4 regions of the Bacillus sp. JK106 genome follow, and region 3 is predicted to be linked to each of the others. Evidence: riboswitches for the same ligand, from Rfam matches in the RefSeq annotation. Region 3 holds a riboswitch; each other region holds the start of a gene.
The links. Region 3 has a riboswitch for S-adenosylmethionine ahead of metE (5-methyltetrahydropteroyltriglutamate--homocysteine S-methyltransferase). Riboswitches for the same ligand answer to the same signal wherever they lie in the genome.
Positions count from the first base shown of each region.

Region 1: it holds a riboswitch for S-adenosylmethionine, as region 3 does, so the genes downstream of both, ACWJJS_RS10530 (2-hydroxyacid dehydrogenase) here and metE (5-methyltetrahydropteroyltriglutamate--homocysteine S-methyltransferase) in region 3, are expected to answer to the same signal.
Region 2: it holds a riboswitch for S-adenosylmethionine, as region 3 does, so the genes downstream of both, ACWJJS_RS01070 (5-methyltetrahydropteroyltriglutamate--homocysteine S-methyltransferase) here and metE (5-methyltetrahydropteroyltriglutamate--homocysteine S-methyltransferase) in region 3, are expected to answer to the same signal.
Region 4: it holds a riboswitch for S-adenosylmethionine, as region 3 does, so the genes downstream of both, ACWJJS_RS08885 (phosphoadenylyl-sulfate reductase) here and metE (5-methyltetrahydropteroyltriglutamate--homocysteine S-methyltransferase) in region 3, are expected to answer to the same signal.

Region 1 covers NZ_JBSJQC010000003.1:44,743-48,954, reverse strand. Annotated here, with positions in the region: gene ACWJJS_RS10535 (molybdopterin oxidoreductase family protein) at 1-1,244, opposite strand, end outside; SAM riboswitch class I at 1,391-1,483, shown strand; gene ACWJJS_RS10530 (2-hydroxyacid dehydrogenase) at 1,606-2,622, shown strand; gene ACWJJS_RS10525 (FGGY-family carbohydrate kinase) at 2,615-4,081, shown strand; gene ACWJJS_RS10520 (RbtT/DalT/CsbX family MFS transporter) at 4,129-4,212, shown strand, end outside.
Region 2 covers NZ_JBSJQC010000001.1:207,655-211,866, forward strand. Annotated here, with positions in the region: gene ACWJJS_RS01065 (methyltransferase domain-containing protein) at 1-603, shown strand, start outside; gene ACWJJS_RS01070 (5-methyltetrahydropteroyltriglutamate--homocysteine S-methyltransferase) at 637-1,773, opposite strand; SAM riboswitch class I at 1,852-1,938, opposite strand; gene ACWJJS_RS01075 (LURP-one-related/scramblase family protein) at 2,022-2,498, opposite strand; gene ACWJJS_RS01080 (hypothetical protein) at 2,601-2,768, opposite strand; gene pepT (peptidase T) at 3,345-4,212, opposite strand, start outside.
Region 3 covers NZ_JBSJQC010000002.1:407,962-412,173, reverse strand. Annotated here, with positions in the region: gene ACWJJS_RS07715 (STAS domain-containing protein) at 1-742, opposite strand, end outside; gene ACWJJS_RS07710 (S8 family peptidase) at 962-1,921, shown strand; SAM riboswitch class I at 2,061-2,215, shown strand; gene metE (5-methyltetrahydropteroyltriglutamate--homocysteine S-methyltransferase) at 2,299-4,212, shown strand, end outside.
Region 4 covers NZ_JBSJQC010000002.1:683,235-687,446, forward strand. Annotated here, with positions in the region: gene ACWJJS_RS08870 (dihydroorotate dehydrogenase) at 1-400, shown strand, start outside; gene pyrF (orotidine-5'-phosphate decarboxylase) at 369-1,088, shown strand; gene pyrE (orotate phosphoribosyltransferase) at 1,085-1,717, shown strand; SAM riboswitch class I at 1,819-1,923, shown strand; gene ACWJJS_RS08885 (phosphoadenylyl-sulfate reductase) at 2,051-2,752, shown strand; gene ACWJJS_RS08890 (inorganic phosphate transporter) at 2,765-3,829, shown strand; gene sat (sulfate adenylyltransferase) at 3,878-4,212, shown strand, end outside.

The DNA.
Region 1 (4,212 bases), on a different contig from region 3:
AAATCGTGAACGACTGTAAATAAATCCTCCCGCAGCAGGCCTTTTCTGACTTTATTCGCTTCCGGCGCAACCACTGCGGGATTCGTACCGTAAATAAACAGGGAGCGCACGGGCGGTTTTGTTTCTAAAAGAACGCTTCCGAGCCTGTTCATATTAAATGATCGCGGCTTCCGGCCGTAAAGCAGATCAGGCCGCTGGAGCGCTTGTCTGTTATAGTTTAATACCGCGCTGTTGTGCTTGATTGCGCCTCCTCCGGTGTTGAGCCACTGTCCTGTAACAGCCGGAAGGCAGGCGACGGTGCGGACGATCATTCCGCCATTGTCATGGTGCTGAATGCCGTTTCCAATCCTGATAAGGGAAGGGGAGGTTTCCCCGTACATTCTCGCAAGGCGTCTGATATCGTCGGCTTTAATGCCTGTAATAGAAGAAACCGTTTCCGGATCATAGTGTTTAACATGCGCTTTTAATTCTTCACTGCCTTCGGTGTATTCTGTGAGAAATGCTTCATCGTGAAGGTTTTCGTCGAATAAGACATGCATGATACCGAGGGCGAGTGCGGCATCTGTGCCGGGGCGAATGGGAATAAACCAATCGGCAAGCCGGCCGGTTTGGTTCTTATGTACATCGATAACGACAATTTTAGCCCCTTTTTTCCGGGCTTTTTGAGCAATCATGATTTGGTGCATATTCGTGCTGACGGCATTGATCCCCCAAAAAATAAAGAGCTTTGCATGTATGGTCTCCTCCGGATCAGTACCCGCTCCTTCTCCCATTGTATAGTTATAACCTTCAGATCCGGCTTTGCTGCAAATCGTCCGTTCGAGATGACTCGCTCCGAGACGATGGAAAAAACGGCGGTCCATTCCCTCTGCCGCCAGTTTTCCCATATTGCCGTAAAAGCTGTACGGAAGAATGCTTTCCGCTCCTTCTTCGGCAATAAGCTCTTTCCAGCGCGAACTGATCGTATTGATTGCTTCCTCCCAGGAAATAGGCGCAAACGCGGCTTCACCTTTTTTACCGATCCGTTTTAATGGAACGGTTACGCGCTTCTCATCATAAATACGCTCAGCCATGTGTCTGACTTTGTTGCAAATATTCCCTGATGTGACCGGGTGATCGGGGTCTCCCTGAATGTTAATGATTTTTCCGTCTTTTTTTGTCACAAGCAAGCCGCATTGATCGGGACAGTCTAGGGAGCACACCGACTTAAAGACCCCGTTCGGCTGTGTTGCAGCAGAATTCATAGCCCATTTCTCCTCTTTGTTTATAATGTAAGCATTATAACATTTCAAAATCGAACGTCAATTCAGAAAAAAGTGTTGACATCACGGAAAGACTTTTCTATGATGAGTTTATTCTTTTAAACAGCCTGACAATTTCATCATTTTATTTTCTATCCAGAGAGGTGGAGGGACTGGCCCTATGAAACCTCGGCAACATTTAATGTGCCAATTCCAGCAAGCGTATGCTTGAAAGATAGGAAAGAATGGTCTATACATATTTGTGCGCTTCAAGCGTATAAAGACGGTATATGAATCTCTTTCCTTCTTTGAGGAAAGAGATTTTTTTTATGAAAAAATTTATGTGAAAAGGATGTTTTGCACCATGACGGTTTTAATTACCGCGCCATATCACGACGAGGGGCTGAAGGAGCTGACTGAGCTGTTCGGCCGGACTGTGCACCGGCCGTGGAAGAAGCACGGCCGGGCCTATCGGGAAGATGAATTAATCCGAATGATTCAAGAGACAAACGCGTCGGGGCTTATTACCGAACTTGATGAGGTGTCTGAGCGTGTTATTGACATATTGCCGGATTCCGCTTTTATCGGTGTCTGCAGAGGGATGCCGTCTAATGTGGATATTGCGGCGGCGACTAAAAGAAAAATCCCCGTTTTCTTTACACCGGCCCGCAATGCCCAGGCCGTTGCTGAAATGTTTATCGGAAATGTGATTTCATTTTTGCGTCATACGTATTCTTCCCATCAGTGGCTGAAGGACGGGAAGTGGAATGGTGATTATTTGCAGGCTTACGTCAAATTCAGAGGAAATGAGCTGACGGGGAAAACAGTCGGCCTTATCGGTTTCGGTGCTGTCGGACAGAGAATCGCCCGGCTATTGGCCGCTTTTGATTGCAAGGTGCTTTACTATGATCCATTTGTCCGTCATGAAAACCGGGAGTATGAAAAAACGACGATTGAACGGGTATTTTCTGAAAGTGATATTGTTTCCGTTCACTTGCCGCGCACAGAAGAAACCATCGGCCTTATCGGCGCCCGGCACTTTCAATTGATGAAACAGGAAGCTGTTTTTGTCAATACGTCAAGAGCGGCGGTTACAGACAGGGAAGAGCTGCTGCGGGTGCTGAAAGAACGGCGGATTAAGGGAGCGATCCTTGACGTGTTTTATCATGAACCGCCTGAATCTTCTGATTATGATTTGATCTCTTTGCCGAATGTGTTCGCGACTCCCCATTTAGCGGGCGCAACATTTGAAGTGGAAGATCATCATGTGAAGATTTTAAATGAAGCGCTTTTCAAATGGAAACAAGATCAAACCTGCTCAATACGTGAACTTTATAACAAAAGAGAACTTGAAACGGAAGGAGGAGGCTGTAATGGCTGAACAAAAAGGCTACCTTGTATTTGACATCGGGACGGGGAATGCGCGAGTTGCGGTCGTGACTGCCGGCGGCGAAGTGACCGCGCTTGAAAGGGAAGACATTGAATATGTGACGGATCCGCTTTATCCGGACGGACGATATTTCTCACCGGAAGGGTTATGGATGCAAATCAGCGCTATGGCAAGAAAGGCTATTGCCAAGAGCCCTCATATTACATTGATCGGAATCACCTCAACAAGCCAGAGGCAGGGAATCGTTCTGATCAATAAAGATAAAAAGGCATTTCTCGGTCTGCCCAACATTGATAACAGAGGGCGTGAATGGGAAGGCGGGATTGAAGCAGAAGAAGAAGTGCATCAGCAAACCGGACGTCTTCCGAGCGCTTTATTTTCCGCCATGAAACTTGTCGGATTAAAAGCCAGACAGCCGTCTTTATGGAAAGAAGTGAAGTGCATCACAAGCGTCAGTGACTGGGTGACATTTGAGCTGAGCGGAATTTTAAGCTATGAACCGTCACAGGCTGCTGAAACACTGCTGTTTGACGTAAGGAAAAAGGCGTGGTCAGAGAAATTATGCAACATCTTCGGTGTGCCTTCTGCCATTCTTCCTTCACTCGTCCGATCTGGGGCGGTTGTCGGAATGTTAACGTTTAAGAAAGCGGCGGTGCTCGGTCTTTCTGAAAGAGTGCCTGTGATTGCAGGCGGGGGAGACACACAGCTTGCCATCAAAAGTGCAGATGCAAAGCCGGGAGATATCGTCATCGTATCCGGCACAACGACGCCGATTACAAAGATAACAGCGGAGACCGGAACCGAAAGTTTAGAGAATGCATGGCTGAATTGCCATACAGAAGAAGGTCAATGGCTTCTTGAAACGAATCCGGGTGTAACAGGACTCAATTATCAAAAATTAAAATCCATTTTTTATCCGAATGAATCCTACAGCGTCATGGAACGGGAAATCGCAAGTCTGCCGAAACATGATCATGCCTGTATTTCTGCGTTAGGCTCCTATTTATCGCCTGAGAAAAACGCACTGGCAAAAGGCGGATTTATATTTGACGCTCCCCTGTCCCAAAACTTAAGCAGAGCCCATTTTGTTAAAGCCGCACTGCTGGAAATCGCTTTTTCAATCAAATGGAACTATGAGGCGTTAACAGAGGCGGCTTCCTTTTCACAAGATTATGTGAAGGTGTGCGGCGGCGGTTTCCAAAGTGATGCTTTGACGCAGTTTCTTGCTAACCTTCTTCAAAAGAAAATCTATAAGAGAGAGGGGTTCAGCCAGGCATCCGCAATGGGAGCGGTGATGATTTGCAACGAAGCTCTCGGTGTGAAAGCAGAGCTTTCGACCCGCACAAAGATAATTGAGCCGGAAGCGGATCAGACGGATCTCTTCCTATATGAAGAATGGAAACATACGCAAAAATTATTTACTCATTTTCAGCCGGCGGTGAAAGCCTGACTTGGGGATGAGATGACAACATGAAAGATTGCTGAGGAGGAACAAAAATGCTTAATAAAATAGGAATTCCAAAACAGCTCGCCTGGGGATTTTTAGGGGTCGTGCTGTTTATGATGGGGGACGGCCTTGAA
Region 2 (4,212 bases), on a different contig from region 3:
CGCATTCAATCTCCGCAAACAACGGCGGCGATATTGGATGCGGGATGCGGAGAAGGCACTCATTTAGCCGCCGTATGCAAATGGCTTCAGCCCGCTTTTTCCGTGACGGGAATCGGCATTGATCTCTCGAAAGAAGGTGTGCTGCATGCCGCAAAGGCCTTCGGGGATCATTTTGTTTTTGCCGTCGCTGATGTGGCGGATGCGCCGTTTGCCGACAGCTGTTTTGATATCGTGATGTCTGTTTTATCACCTTGGAATTACAAGGAATGCAGCAGGCTTTTACGAAAGGGCGGCACAGTCATTAAAGCGGTGCCGCGGCGTGATTATTTGAAGGAAGTAAGGGAATTCTTCTTCGGAGACAGTCCTCGGCGGAATGACACCGCCGATTCTGCGGCCGGACGATTCCAAGCGGGCTTTCAAACCTTTGAGCGCAAACGGCTGTGTTACACGAAGACCTTATTGCAGCCTGACCTTGAGCGGCTTGTGAAAATGACGCCCTTAACATGGAAATGTACTGATGAAAGCATCCGGCGGTTTATCAGCCGGAAAGCGGCGGATATTACGATAGATATCGATATTTTAATCGGAACCGGTCCTCTGTAAACAGAAAAGACACGCTGATCGCGTGTCTTTTTTTTATTTCCAGACTTCACCGGCAATGTTGACGACATGACGAAGTTTCGCCCATTGCTGTTCTTCTGTGATCAGGTTTCCTTCCTCAGTGGAGGCGAATCCGCATTGCGGGCTGAGGCAAAGCTGATCCAGGTTGACATATTGTGAAGCTTCTTCAATCCGGCGTTTAATCGCGTCCTTGTCTTCAAGTTCGCCATGTTTTGATGTAATCAATCCAAGCACAAGCTGAAGATCAGAGCGTTTGACATAGCGGAGCGGTTCAAAGCCGCCGGAGCGGGAATCATCATATTCCAGGAACAATCCGTCAAGGTCAAGCCCGTCAAAAATCGTTTCAGCCGCTGCATCATAGCCGCCTTCAGCCGTCCATGTGGATTGGAAGTTGCCGCGGCAGATATGCATCGTAACCTTCAGATCGTCAGGGCGGTCCTTGATCGCGTCATTAATGGAAGCGGCAAACAGCTTGCGCAGCTCATCCGGCGTTGTGCCGAAATCTTCAATCTGACGAAGCCCCGCTTCCGATAAGAAAACGGCCCATGCGGTGTCATCAAGCTGAAGGTAGCGGCACCCGGCGTCATAGAAAGCTTGAATCGCTTTTTTATACGCTTTTGACACATCGTGCTGAAATTGTTTGTAATCATTCTGATACGCCGCTTTTTCCAATTTTCCGCGGAAAAACAGCATATTCGGGCTTGGAATCGTCATTTTTGGAACAGCATCGCCGGCAATGCTGTGCAGGAATTTATAATCTTCGAGCATCGGATGCTGAGAAAAATCAATATCTCCCGTTACTTTAATGCCGCGCGCTTTCGTCTGTACGTTGTGAAACTGAATGCCGCTTTCAGGCGTAAATGCCTCAACCCCGTCTAAATTTTCGAGAAAATCAAAATGCCACCAGGCACGGCGGAATTCGCCGTCAGTCACGACATTGAGGCCGGTTTCTTTCTGCTTTTCCACGCTGCGGATGATTTCTCTGTTTTCGATTTCGCGCAGCTGTTCTGCTGAAATCTCACCTGCCGCTCTTTGCAGGCGGGCTTGCTTCACAGCCGCCGGCCGCAGCAGGCTTCCGACCTGATCTGCGCGAAACGGCGGGTTTTTTCTTAGAAGAGTATGCAATGGTTGTTCTGTGTTTTGCTGTGACATGAACGATTCCTTCTTTCCTGATGAAATATAAAAAAACTCTTCCCTCGGATAGGGAAGAGCTTGCGTCCGCAAATCTCAACCTTATCTTCAGGATTTAGCACCATTCTGCTGAACAGCGGTTGCCGGGTATCATAGGGCCAGTCCCTCCACCTCTCTTGATAAGGAAATATGCTATTTTTCAGAATAAACTGTAATACTCTAATCTTAGTATGTTTTCTCATATTGTCAATATATTTCGATAAATATTTTTATTTGTCACCCTCAAATAGAATCATATCTATCACGATGGCGATCGCAAGACAAAGAGCAATATCCTCTTCCTTTTCAATCTGCAAATGATAGGAATCGCCCCAGCTCATCCATGATTTGGTGACGGTCATCCGGTTTGATTTTCCGTCTGTCACTTGAAAATTCCGCCCCCACACATCGCCGGTAAGGTCCCAGCCGACCCCGGAAATTTCAAATTTCGGTTTGAAAAACGTGACTTTCTTGATGACTTGGCAGACGGGTTTGCCGCTGACGGAAATCTCGTAACGGGGAACGAGCGACATCAGTTTCTGATTGACGCTGGCGAGCGTGCGGCCGTCCAAATCAGTCAGCTTCAGTTCATCACCGAATGAAAACAGCTTTCCTTCAACATTGTAGACTTCTTTTCCGCTTTCAAGAAACACTTGAAAACGATTCTTAAACGTAAACATTCGCTCTTTGATGTAAAAATGGTACATAAAAAAACTCCTTTTTTATGTTGTACGAAAAAAGGAGGCGGAAGGTTTCATATCGGCCGGGTGCATAAAAAAAGGCTGCCGATTTTGCGGCAGCTGTCGTTTTTATGATAGCGGCATCCGGCGTTTTTGACGGATCGCATTTAAATCAATGATGTTATTCGTGTCGGCAGCTGTCACCAGCGGGCTTGTCTTTGGCGTTTTCCGGCGGTTGTCCTTACTGAAAGAGAAAACAAGATACCCTGTCAAAGCAGCGAAAATAAGTAGCATCATTTTACATACCTCCCAAAAAAAGTTTTGGTATTATTATTGTACGAAAAAACAAACGAAAAGTATTCAAACAATTGTCACTTTTTTAAAAAATAACGTCATTTTCCGTAAAAATGACTATGGGTTGAAGAAATTTTGCTCTTGTTGTGGTTCTATAGATTGTATCGGCTGATGGATGATCATCGTTTATATAACTTTTTCACTATTTTTTGTAAGTGTCTAATTAACTACTTCAGTGTTTTCGTTTGCCTTGTGTTATTCAGTACCCTAAAAAACCTTATGATATGCAAAATAACTGCTTCTAACAGATGACTGCGAGTTGACAGCGCTTTCTTTATTTTTTTAAAGAAAACGAGATGTTATCTTAAAAAAATCGTTTGAACATTTTCCGCAGTTTTTTAAAAGGGTTTGATTTTGTCTCCAGTACACGCGGGTCTTTTAAGGTTTTTTTCAATTCTTTCGCTACAGTCCCTCTTGCCATAGTCTTCACTCCTTCTTTCCATTTCATACCTTATATACGGAAAGAAAGAAGGAAAGGTTTCATGTGAAAGAAAAAAACCAAAGCAGGGGGCTTTGGTTTTAAGCGCGCTCTTCAAAGAGCCTGGCGATTTCAACAATGACGTTTACCGCCTTTTCCATATGATCGACGGAAATGTATTCATATTTTCCGTGGAAGTTTTGGCCGCCCGTGAAAACGTTCGGTGTCGGCAGTCCCATGTAAGAGAGCTGTGAGCCGTCGGTTCCGCCCCGGATCGGTTCGATAATCGGTTCGATGTCGAGGTTTTTCATGGCTTGATACGCGACATCGACTATCTCTTTGACCGGTTCGATTTTTTCTCTCATGTTGTAATATTGATCACGCAGTTCAAGCTTGATGCTTTCCTTGCCGTATTTGGCCGCTAGCGCATCGGCGGTTTTCTGCATATATTCTTTTCGTTCTGCAAAGCGGTCTCTGTCAAAGTCTCTGATGATGTACGACAGGGCGGCTTCAGAAACGTCTCCGTCCATGGAAAGTAAATGATAGAAGCCTTCATACCCTTCCGTATATTCCGGCGCTTCTTCTTTCGGCAGCGCGTGATGAAATTCCATCGCGATTTTTGAAGCGTTGACCATTTTGTTTTTCGCCGTTCCCGGGTGGACGCTTTTTCCGTAACAAGTAAGCTTTGCGGCGGCTGCGTTAAAGCTTTCATATTGCAGTTCGCCGAGGGGGCCTCCGTCTATCGTGTAGGCGAATGCGGCGTTGAAGCGGCCGACATCGAATTTGTGAGGGCCTCTGCCGATTTCTTCATCGGGCGTGAACGCGACCCGGATCGTTCCGTGTTTGATGTCCGGATGTTTGATCAAGTACGCCATTGCCGTCATGATTTCGGCAATGCCCGCTTTGTTGTCGGCTCCGAGCAGCGTCGTGCCGTCTGTTGTAATCAGCGTCTGGCCTTTATAGCGGGAA
Region 3 (4,212 bases):
CCGGCCTGATTCCGGATAAAGTGGACGTGACGCCGATCAATTTCAGCGCCTCAATTAATTTAAAAATCTGATGCGCCACCATCGTATCGACAACCACTACACCCGACAGGTCAATTAACAGATGTTCAATCAGCCGTTTTGCACATGTGCTCAGCGTATTCTCAAGAATGAATTTGGCGCGCTCCGTGTCAATATCGCCGACAAGCGGCAGCAGCGCCGTCCGTTTGCTCAGCGTGATAACCGGCGAGCTTAACTCCAAAATCATTTCTCTTTGCGCATTCAGCTGCATTTTTGAGTTATGCTCAGCATGATCGACAAACGTGTAAATCGTAAAATCAAATACTTGTGCAATTAAATTCTCCCATTTCTTCCTTTCTCCCTGAGCAAACGAAGATTCATGTTTATCGGCAAACGCATCATAATAACTGATGTATAGTCTCCGGTTTCTCATGAATTCACGGACCACATACTGGACGGGAGTATCCAGATGCTTCTGGTCTTTCGCAAGCTCAATCACCCACCGCTCGAACTCTTCTAAAAATTCTTTTTCCGGCATGATATACATTTTATTAATATGCCGGTAAAATTCTTTATCCTGCTCCGTCAGTTCTTCTGTGATGACGGGATTTGTCAAAGAATAAATCGAATTAGGATCCGAATCTTCCATCGTTTCGATCCACTCTTTCGCAATTTGATCCACTTGTTCTGAAAAATAGCTGTATAATGCTTCACTTATCTTCATATCTCTTCTCCTTTCCCATTTCCAATTATAGCGTCAGCGGGTCATGAATGAAAATGAAAGCTGTTAAACTATCCATTTATTTGAAATTTTTTAGTACGATAGATTACGCCTTTTTTATGAAAATGCTTCAAATGACTCTTTCCGGCCGGCATGCTCTGCCATAAAATAGTAGCAACACCCTTGTATCCACTCGCAAGCATAAAAAAGGAGGGCTTTTTTATGAATGGTGAAATGCATTTGATTCCTTATGTCACGGATGAACAGATCATGGATGTGAACGAGCTTCCTGAGGGGATTAAAGTGATTAAGGCGCCAGAGTTGTGGGCAAAAGGGTTTAAAGGCAAGGATATTAAAATCGCGGTGCTTGACACAGGCTGCGACATCAATCATCCTGATTTGAAAGACCGGATTGTCGGCGGGAAAAACTTCACCGATGATGACGGAGGCAAAGAAGACGTGATTTCCGATTACAACGGACACGGGACACACGTTTCCGGAACGATTGCCGCCAATGATTCAAACGGCGGAATTTCGGGTGTCGCGCCGGAAGCAAGCCTTTTAATCGTTAAAGTTCTCGGCGGTCAAAACGGCAGCGGCAAATACGAATGGATCATTAACGGCATCAACTACGCCGTTGAACAAAAGGCGGACATTATTTCCATGTCACTCGGCGGGCCGAACGATGTGCCTGAATTGAAAGAAGCCGTCACAAATGCGGTAAACAGCGGTGTTCTGGTCGTTTGCGCGGCAGGAAACGAAGGCGACGGAGACGAGCGTACAGAGGAACTGTCGTATCCGGCCGCTTACAACGAAGTGATCGCAGTCGGATCAGTCTCAATCGCCCGTAAATCGTCTGAATTTTCAAACGCTAATAAAGAGATTGACCTGGTGGCTCCGGGAGAAAATATTCTCTCCACCCTTCCCAACCATAAATACGGGAAGCTGACGGGCACTTCAATGGCCGCCCCGCATGTGAGCGGAGCGCTTGCCTTAATAAAAGGGCTTGAACAGGACGCGTTTCAGCGGACGCTTTCTGAGGCTGAAGTCTACGCCCAGCTCGTGCGGCGGACCCTTCCTTTGGACATCGCCAAAACATTGGCCGGGAACGGATTTCTGTATTTAGACGCGCCTGAAGTGCTGATGGAAAGAGCCGAACAGGCACAGCTGCTGTCTTTCTGATATTTTTCTCGTATAATGATTGATCAGTTTGTCACATCACCAATTTTTAAATTGTGAGATTTTCTATTGACAGTGATCTGAATAAGCTGATAAGATAACCAACAAATGATGTAACTTTTCAAAAAAATTGAAATACTTTCTCTTATCGAGAGTTGGGCGAGGGATTGGCCTTTTGACCCCAACAGCAACCGACCGTAATTCCATTGTGAAATGGGGCGCGTGATTTTTGCGCCGAGACAATTGTCTCATAAGGCACGGTGCTAATTCCATCAGACGTGATCTGAGAGATAAGAGAGGCTTGCATTTTGAAGTTAAAGCCTCTTTCTCTCATGAGAAAGAGGCTTTTTTGTTACATCTCACTTAAAGGAGGAGACTTAATGACAACAATCAAAACTTCGAACCTCGGTTTTCCGAGAATCGGCTTGAACAGAGAATGGAAAAAAGCACTTGAGGCTTATTGGAAAGGAAACACTGATAAAGAAACGTTTCTTAAAGAGCTTGACGGCTTATTCTTATCAGCTGTCAAAACCCAGCTTGACCAACATATCGATATCGTGCCGGTCTCTGATTTCACCCATTATGACCATGTGCTTGATACCGCCGTCAGCTTTAACTGGATTCCGGAGAGATTCCGCAGCATCACGGATCCCGTTGATACATACTTTGCGATTGCCCGCGGTGTAAAAGACGCCGTTTCCAGTGAAATGACGAAATGGTTCAATACCAACTACCATTACATCGTTCCTGAATATGACGAAAGTATTGAATTCCGTCTGACGAGAAATAAACAGCTTGATGACTACCGCCGGATTAAAGAAGAATTCGGAGCGGAAACGAAACCTGTCATCGTCGGTCCGTATACATTCGTCACGCTTGCGAAAGGATACGAAGAATCAGAAGCGAAAGCGATTCAAAAACGCCTTGTTCCTCTTTATGTGCAGCTTCTGAAAGAACTTGAAGCAGAAGGCGTCAAATGGGTTCAGATTGATGAGCCTGCCCTTGTGACAGCTTCTTCTGAAGACGTCCGCGCCGCCAAAGACCTCTATGAAGCGATCACAAAAGAGCTCTCAGGGCTGAATGTCCTCCTGCAGACATACTTTGATTCGGTTGATGCATATGAAGAACTCGTTTCTTATCCTGTACAGGGAATCGGACTTGATTTCGTGCATGATAAAGGCAGAAACCTTGAGCAATTGAAAAAGCACGGCTTCCCGAAAGATAAAGTGCTGGCAGCCGGTGTGGTCGACGGCCGGAACATTTGGAAAATTGATGTTGAAGAACGCCTTGATGCGGCTTTGGATATCCTCAGCCACGCTGATGTTGAGGAGTTATGGATTCAGCCTTCAAGCAGCCTTCTGCACGTGCCGGTGGCGAAACACCCTGACGAGCATCTTGAAAAGGATTTGCTGAACGGCCTGTCATACGCTAAAGAAAAACTGGCGGAACTCGGCGTCTTAAAAGAAGGGCTTCTGTCCGGCAAAGCGGCCGTCAGTGAGCAGATCGAAGAATCAAAAGCGGCACTTAAGGCTTTAAAAGCATTCGCAACAGGAGCGAACTCAGCTCAAAAAGAAGAGCTGAATCAGCTGACGGAAAAAGACTTCTCCCGTCCGGCAAGCTTTGAAGAACGATTGGCGCTGCAGAATGAATCACTCGGTCTTCCTCTTCTGCCGACGACGACAATCGGAAGCTTCCCTCAATCTGCCGAGGTGCGGAGCGCACGGCAAAAATGGCGGAAAAAAGATTGGACGGATGAACAGTACCAAGCCTTTATTAATGCGGAAACGAAGCGCTGGGTTGACATTCAGGAAGAAATCGGCTTAGACGTGCTCGTTCACGGAGAATTTGAGCGGACGGATATGGTCGAATACTTCGGTGAAAAACTGGCCGGGTTCGCCTTTACGAAATATGCGTGGGTCCAGTCTTACGGTTCACGCTGCGTACGTCCGCCTGTCATTTTCGGAGATGTCGAATTTATCGAACCGATGACGGTAAAAGATACGGTCTACGCCCAATCGCTGACTGAAAAACACATGAAAGGCATGCTGACGGGACCTGTCACCATCTTAAACTGGTCATTCCCGCGTGTGGATATTTCAAGAAAAGAAATCGCCTTCCAGATCGGGCTTGCGCTCAGAAAAGAAGTAAAAGCGCTTGAAGATGCCGGTATTCAGATTATCCAAGTGGATGAACCCGCGCTCCGCGAAGGACTGCCGTTAAAAACGCAGGATTGGGATGAATATTTAACTTGGGCCGCAGAAGCATTCCGGTTAACGACATCTTCTGTGCGAAAC
Region 4 (4,212 bases), 280 kb from region 3:
AGCGGCCGGTGCTGACGGTCTGACGATGATTAATACACTCATCGGGATGAGGCTCGACCTCAAGACCGGACGGCCGATTTTAGCAAATAAAACGGGCGGACTGTCAGGCCCGGCGATCAAACCGGTCGCCATCCGGATGGTATACGAAGTCAGCCAGGCCGTTCAAATTCCGATTATCGGGATGGGCGGCGTTCAGACCGCAGAGGATGCATTAGAATTTCTTCTTGCGGGAGCGAGTGCGGTTGCCGTCGGTACAGCAAACTTCGTCAATCCGTTCGTCTGCCCGGAAATCATAGAACAGCTCCCCCGTGTGCTGCGCCAACACGGCTTTCAATCTGTAAGTGAATGCATCGGAAGGAGCTGGAAACATGAAAAACAACCTGCCCATCATCGCGCTTGATTTTGCATCAGGGGAAGAGACTTTAACGTTTTTAGACTTGTTTGAAAAGGAAAGGCTTTTTGTCAAAACGGGGATGGAACTTTTTTATCAGGAAGGCCCCGCCATCATTCACCAATTAAAAGAACGGAACTGTGATATATTTTTAGATTTAAAGCTTCATGATATCCCGACTACGGTCAATAAAGCGATGAAGCGGCTGGCCCGCCTCGGCGTTGATCTCGTCAATGTGCATGCGGCAGGGGGCGCACGCATGATGCGCGCGGCCCTTGAGGGGCTTGAAGAAGGCACGCCGGCAGGCAGAAAACGCCCGTCTTTAATCGCGGTGACTCAGCTGACCAGCACTTCAGAGCAGGTGGCGAAGGAAGAGCTTCTGCTGCAAAAGCCGCTGTTAGAAACGGTTGTGCACTACGGCAAAATGGCGGAAGAGTGCGGGCTGGACGGAGTGGTATGTTCGGTCCATGAAACAAAAGCCATTTATGAAGCGGTCCGGCCTTCATTTCTGACAGTCACGCCGGGCATCCGCACGGCCAGTGACGCAGCTGACGATCAAGTCCGGACGGCGACTCCGTCATTTGCGAAAGAAAACGGTTCGTCAGCCATCGTCGTGGGCCGCTCAATTACAAAAGCGGAAAACCCCGTTAAAGCATATGAAGCAATTAAACTGGAATGGGAGGGCGTTCGCCGATGAAACAGGCTATCGCAAAACATCTATTACACATTGAAGCTGTCTTTTTACGTCCGAATGAGCCGTTTACGTGGGCGAGCGGCATTTTATCACCGATCTATTGTGACAACCGTCTGACATTGTCGTATCCAAAAGTGAGAAATGATGTGGCGGACGGGCTCGGCAAACTGCTGAAGGAGCATTTCCCCGAGGCGGAGATGATCGCGGGCACTGCAACGGCGGGCATTCCGCATGCTGCGCTTCTCGCAGACCGTACAGGCGTGCCGATGTGCTACGTCAGAAGCAAACCGAAAGCGCACGGCAAAGGAAATCAAATAGAAGGCGCCATTAAGAAAGGACAAAAAACAGTCGTGATTGAAGACTTGATTTCTACCGGAGGCAGCGTGCTTGAAGCTGCGGCGGCCCTTCAAAGAGAGGGCGCGGAAGTCCTAGGCGTCATTTCCATTTTTACATACGGACTGCCGAAAGCAAAAGAAGCCTTTAAAAAAGCGGGTCTTCCTTATTACTCGTTAACCGATTATGACACGCTGATTGAAGTCGCGCTTGAAAACGGAACGATTCATTCAGCTGACATTGAAAAACTGAAATCATGGAAACTGAATCCCGAGTCAAAAGATTGGTTTAAAAAATAATGACAATAAAAACAGGCCTCAGGGCCTGTTTTATTATTCCTATCAAAAAACTCGGGTTGACTTCTGTTAGAATTGTGCTAAAATTTAGTACAAATCTAAAAAGCTTATCAAGAGCGGCTGAGGGACTGGACCGATGACGCCCGGCAACCTGCGTGTATTGCAAGGTGCCGCATCCAGAAAAATGCACAGCATTTTGAAGATAAGGGCTATACCGGGTCACTGTCTTTCATTCCGCTGGATTGAAAGTTTTTTATATGAAAAAAAGATTGAGGGATAAGACAACCGGCAGAGAACAACAGCTGTTTGATTGTCTCCGGGAGGAGGAAAGAAAAAATGCTAACGTATGACACATGGGAGGAACCGGCGATTACATTTCCGGAAGACGATTCCTATAAAGGCGCGCTGTCCGTTTTAAAATGGGCATACGGCCACTACGGAGACCAGCTTGTTTACGCGTGCAGCTTCGGGATTGAGGGCATCGTCCTGATCGATTTAATTTCTAAAGTAAAGAAAGACGCGGAAATCGTGTTTCTCGATACGGGTCTTCACTTTAAAGAAACATATGAAACGATCGAAAAAGTGAAAGAACGTTACCCGGGGCTGAACATTATCCTGAAAAAGCCCAGCCTTACTCTCGAGGAACAGGCCGAGGCTCACGGAGATAAACTGTGGGAAAGAGAACCGAACCAGTGCTGCTACATCAGAAAAATTCTGCCGTTAAGAGAAGCACTCGCAGGGCATCCGGCATGGCTGTCCGGCCTTCGCCGGGATCAAGGGCCGAGCCGGGCGAATACGAATTTCCTGAATAAAGACGACAAGTTTCAATCGATTAAAGTATGCCCGCTGATCCATTGGACATGGAAAGACATCTGGAGATATACTTCCAAGCATGAGCTGGATTACAATATCCTCCATGATCAGGGGTATCCGAGCATCGGCTGTGAACCGTGCACTTCACCTGCGTTTACCGCGGAAGATTTGCGGAGCGGCAGATGGAACGGCATGGCGAAAACCGAATGCGGACTGCATGAATAAAGGAGCTGCCCGATGGAATTAGCCGCTATTTTATTCTGCCTGTTTTTTGCCATGAATATCGGAGCCAGCGGAGCCGCGGCATCAATGGGAGTCGCTTACGGGTCCGGCGCCGTTAAAAAGAAAACATATGCGCTGATCATCTGCGCGGCCGGAGTCCTGTCAGGGGCGGTTATCGGCGGCGGTGAAGTCGTTAAGACGATCAGCGGCGGAATCATTCCCGAACAAACCATTACGCTCACCATTGTCTGCATTATAATCGGAGCGGCGGCGCTATCGTTATTCACGGCGAATGTGCTCGGCATTCCGCTGTCGACGAGTGAGGTCACTGTCGGGGCGATTGTCGGTGTCGGCGTCGCGTACAAAGTATTGTTTTTACAGCATCTTTTGGTCATCGTGATTTTTTGGGTGCTCGTACCGTTCGTCGCGTTCTGTTTCACCTTTCTCGTATCGAAGGTATTCAGTTCTCTGAATATTCGAGTCATTTCGAAACGGAAACAGAAGATTTTAGGGATTGTGCTGCTTTTTGCGGGGTTTTGGGAAGCTTTTTCAGCCGGAATGAACAATGTCGCAAATGCGGTGGGCCCTTTGGTGGCTGCGGGCGTACTCAGCGTGTCAAAAGGAACGCTGTACGGAGGCATCTTTGTCGCTCTCGGCGCTCTGCTTTTAGGACGTAAAGTGCTTGAAACCAACGGGAAAAAGATTACGAGATTTTCAGCCGGAGAAGGCATACTGCTTTCAGGAACCGGCGCGGGGCTTGTCATTATCAGTTCCGTCTTCGGTCTGCCGGTCCCATTGGCGCAAGTCACATCATCATCAATTATCGGTATCGGAATGGCCAAAAACGGGCCGAACGTTTTTCATAAAGAAGTCGTGAAAACGATGCTCAAAGTTTGGGTCGTTTCGCCGTTTTTGTCACTGTCGATTTCGTATCTGCTTGTCTCCCTGCTGTTAAAAGGAGATTACTATTCCATCTTTATGATGGCCAGCGTGCTTTTGGCAGCTGGCGGAGCCGCCAGTCTGATGAAAGCCATCCGAAAAGAGAAACGCTCTGTCCATGAACAAGGCGGGGGCATTTAACTATTAATCTGAGTTTATTTATCTGTTAACTGGGAGGAATCATGTATTATGAGTTTAGCACCGCACGGAGGAACATTAATTAATCGGGTGAATGAGCAGTATGATCTTACACCCGTCCACAAAGAAATTGAGCTTGATTTGATTTCGTTCGCTGATTTAGAGCTGATCGGAATCGGGGGGTACAGCCCGATTGAAGGATTTTTCACAGAAAAAGATTACGTGTCAGTCGTTGAAAATATGCGTCTGGCATCAGGGGTTGTCTGGTCCCTGCCGATCACGCTTCCGGTCGATTCAGAAAAAGCGGCTGAGCTTGCCGTCGGCGACACGGTGAAACTGACTTACGGCGGAGAAACATACGGTGTCGTCGACATCGAAGATATTTA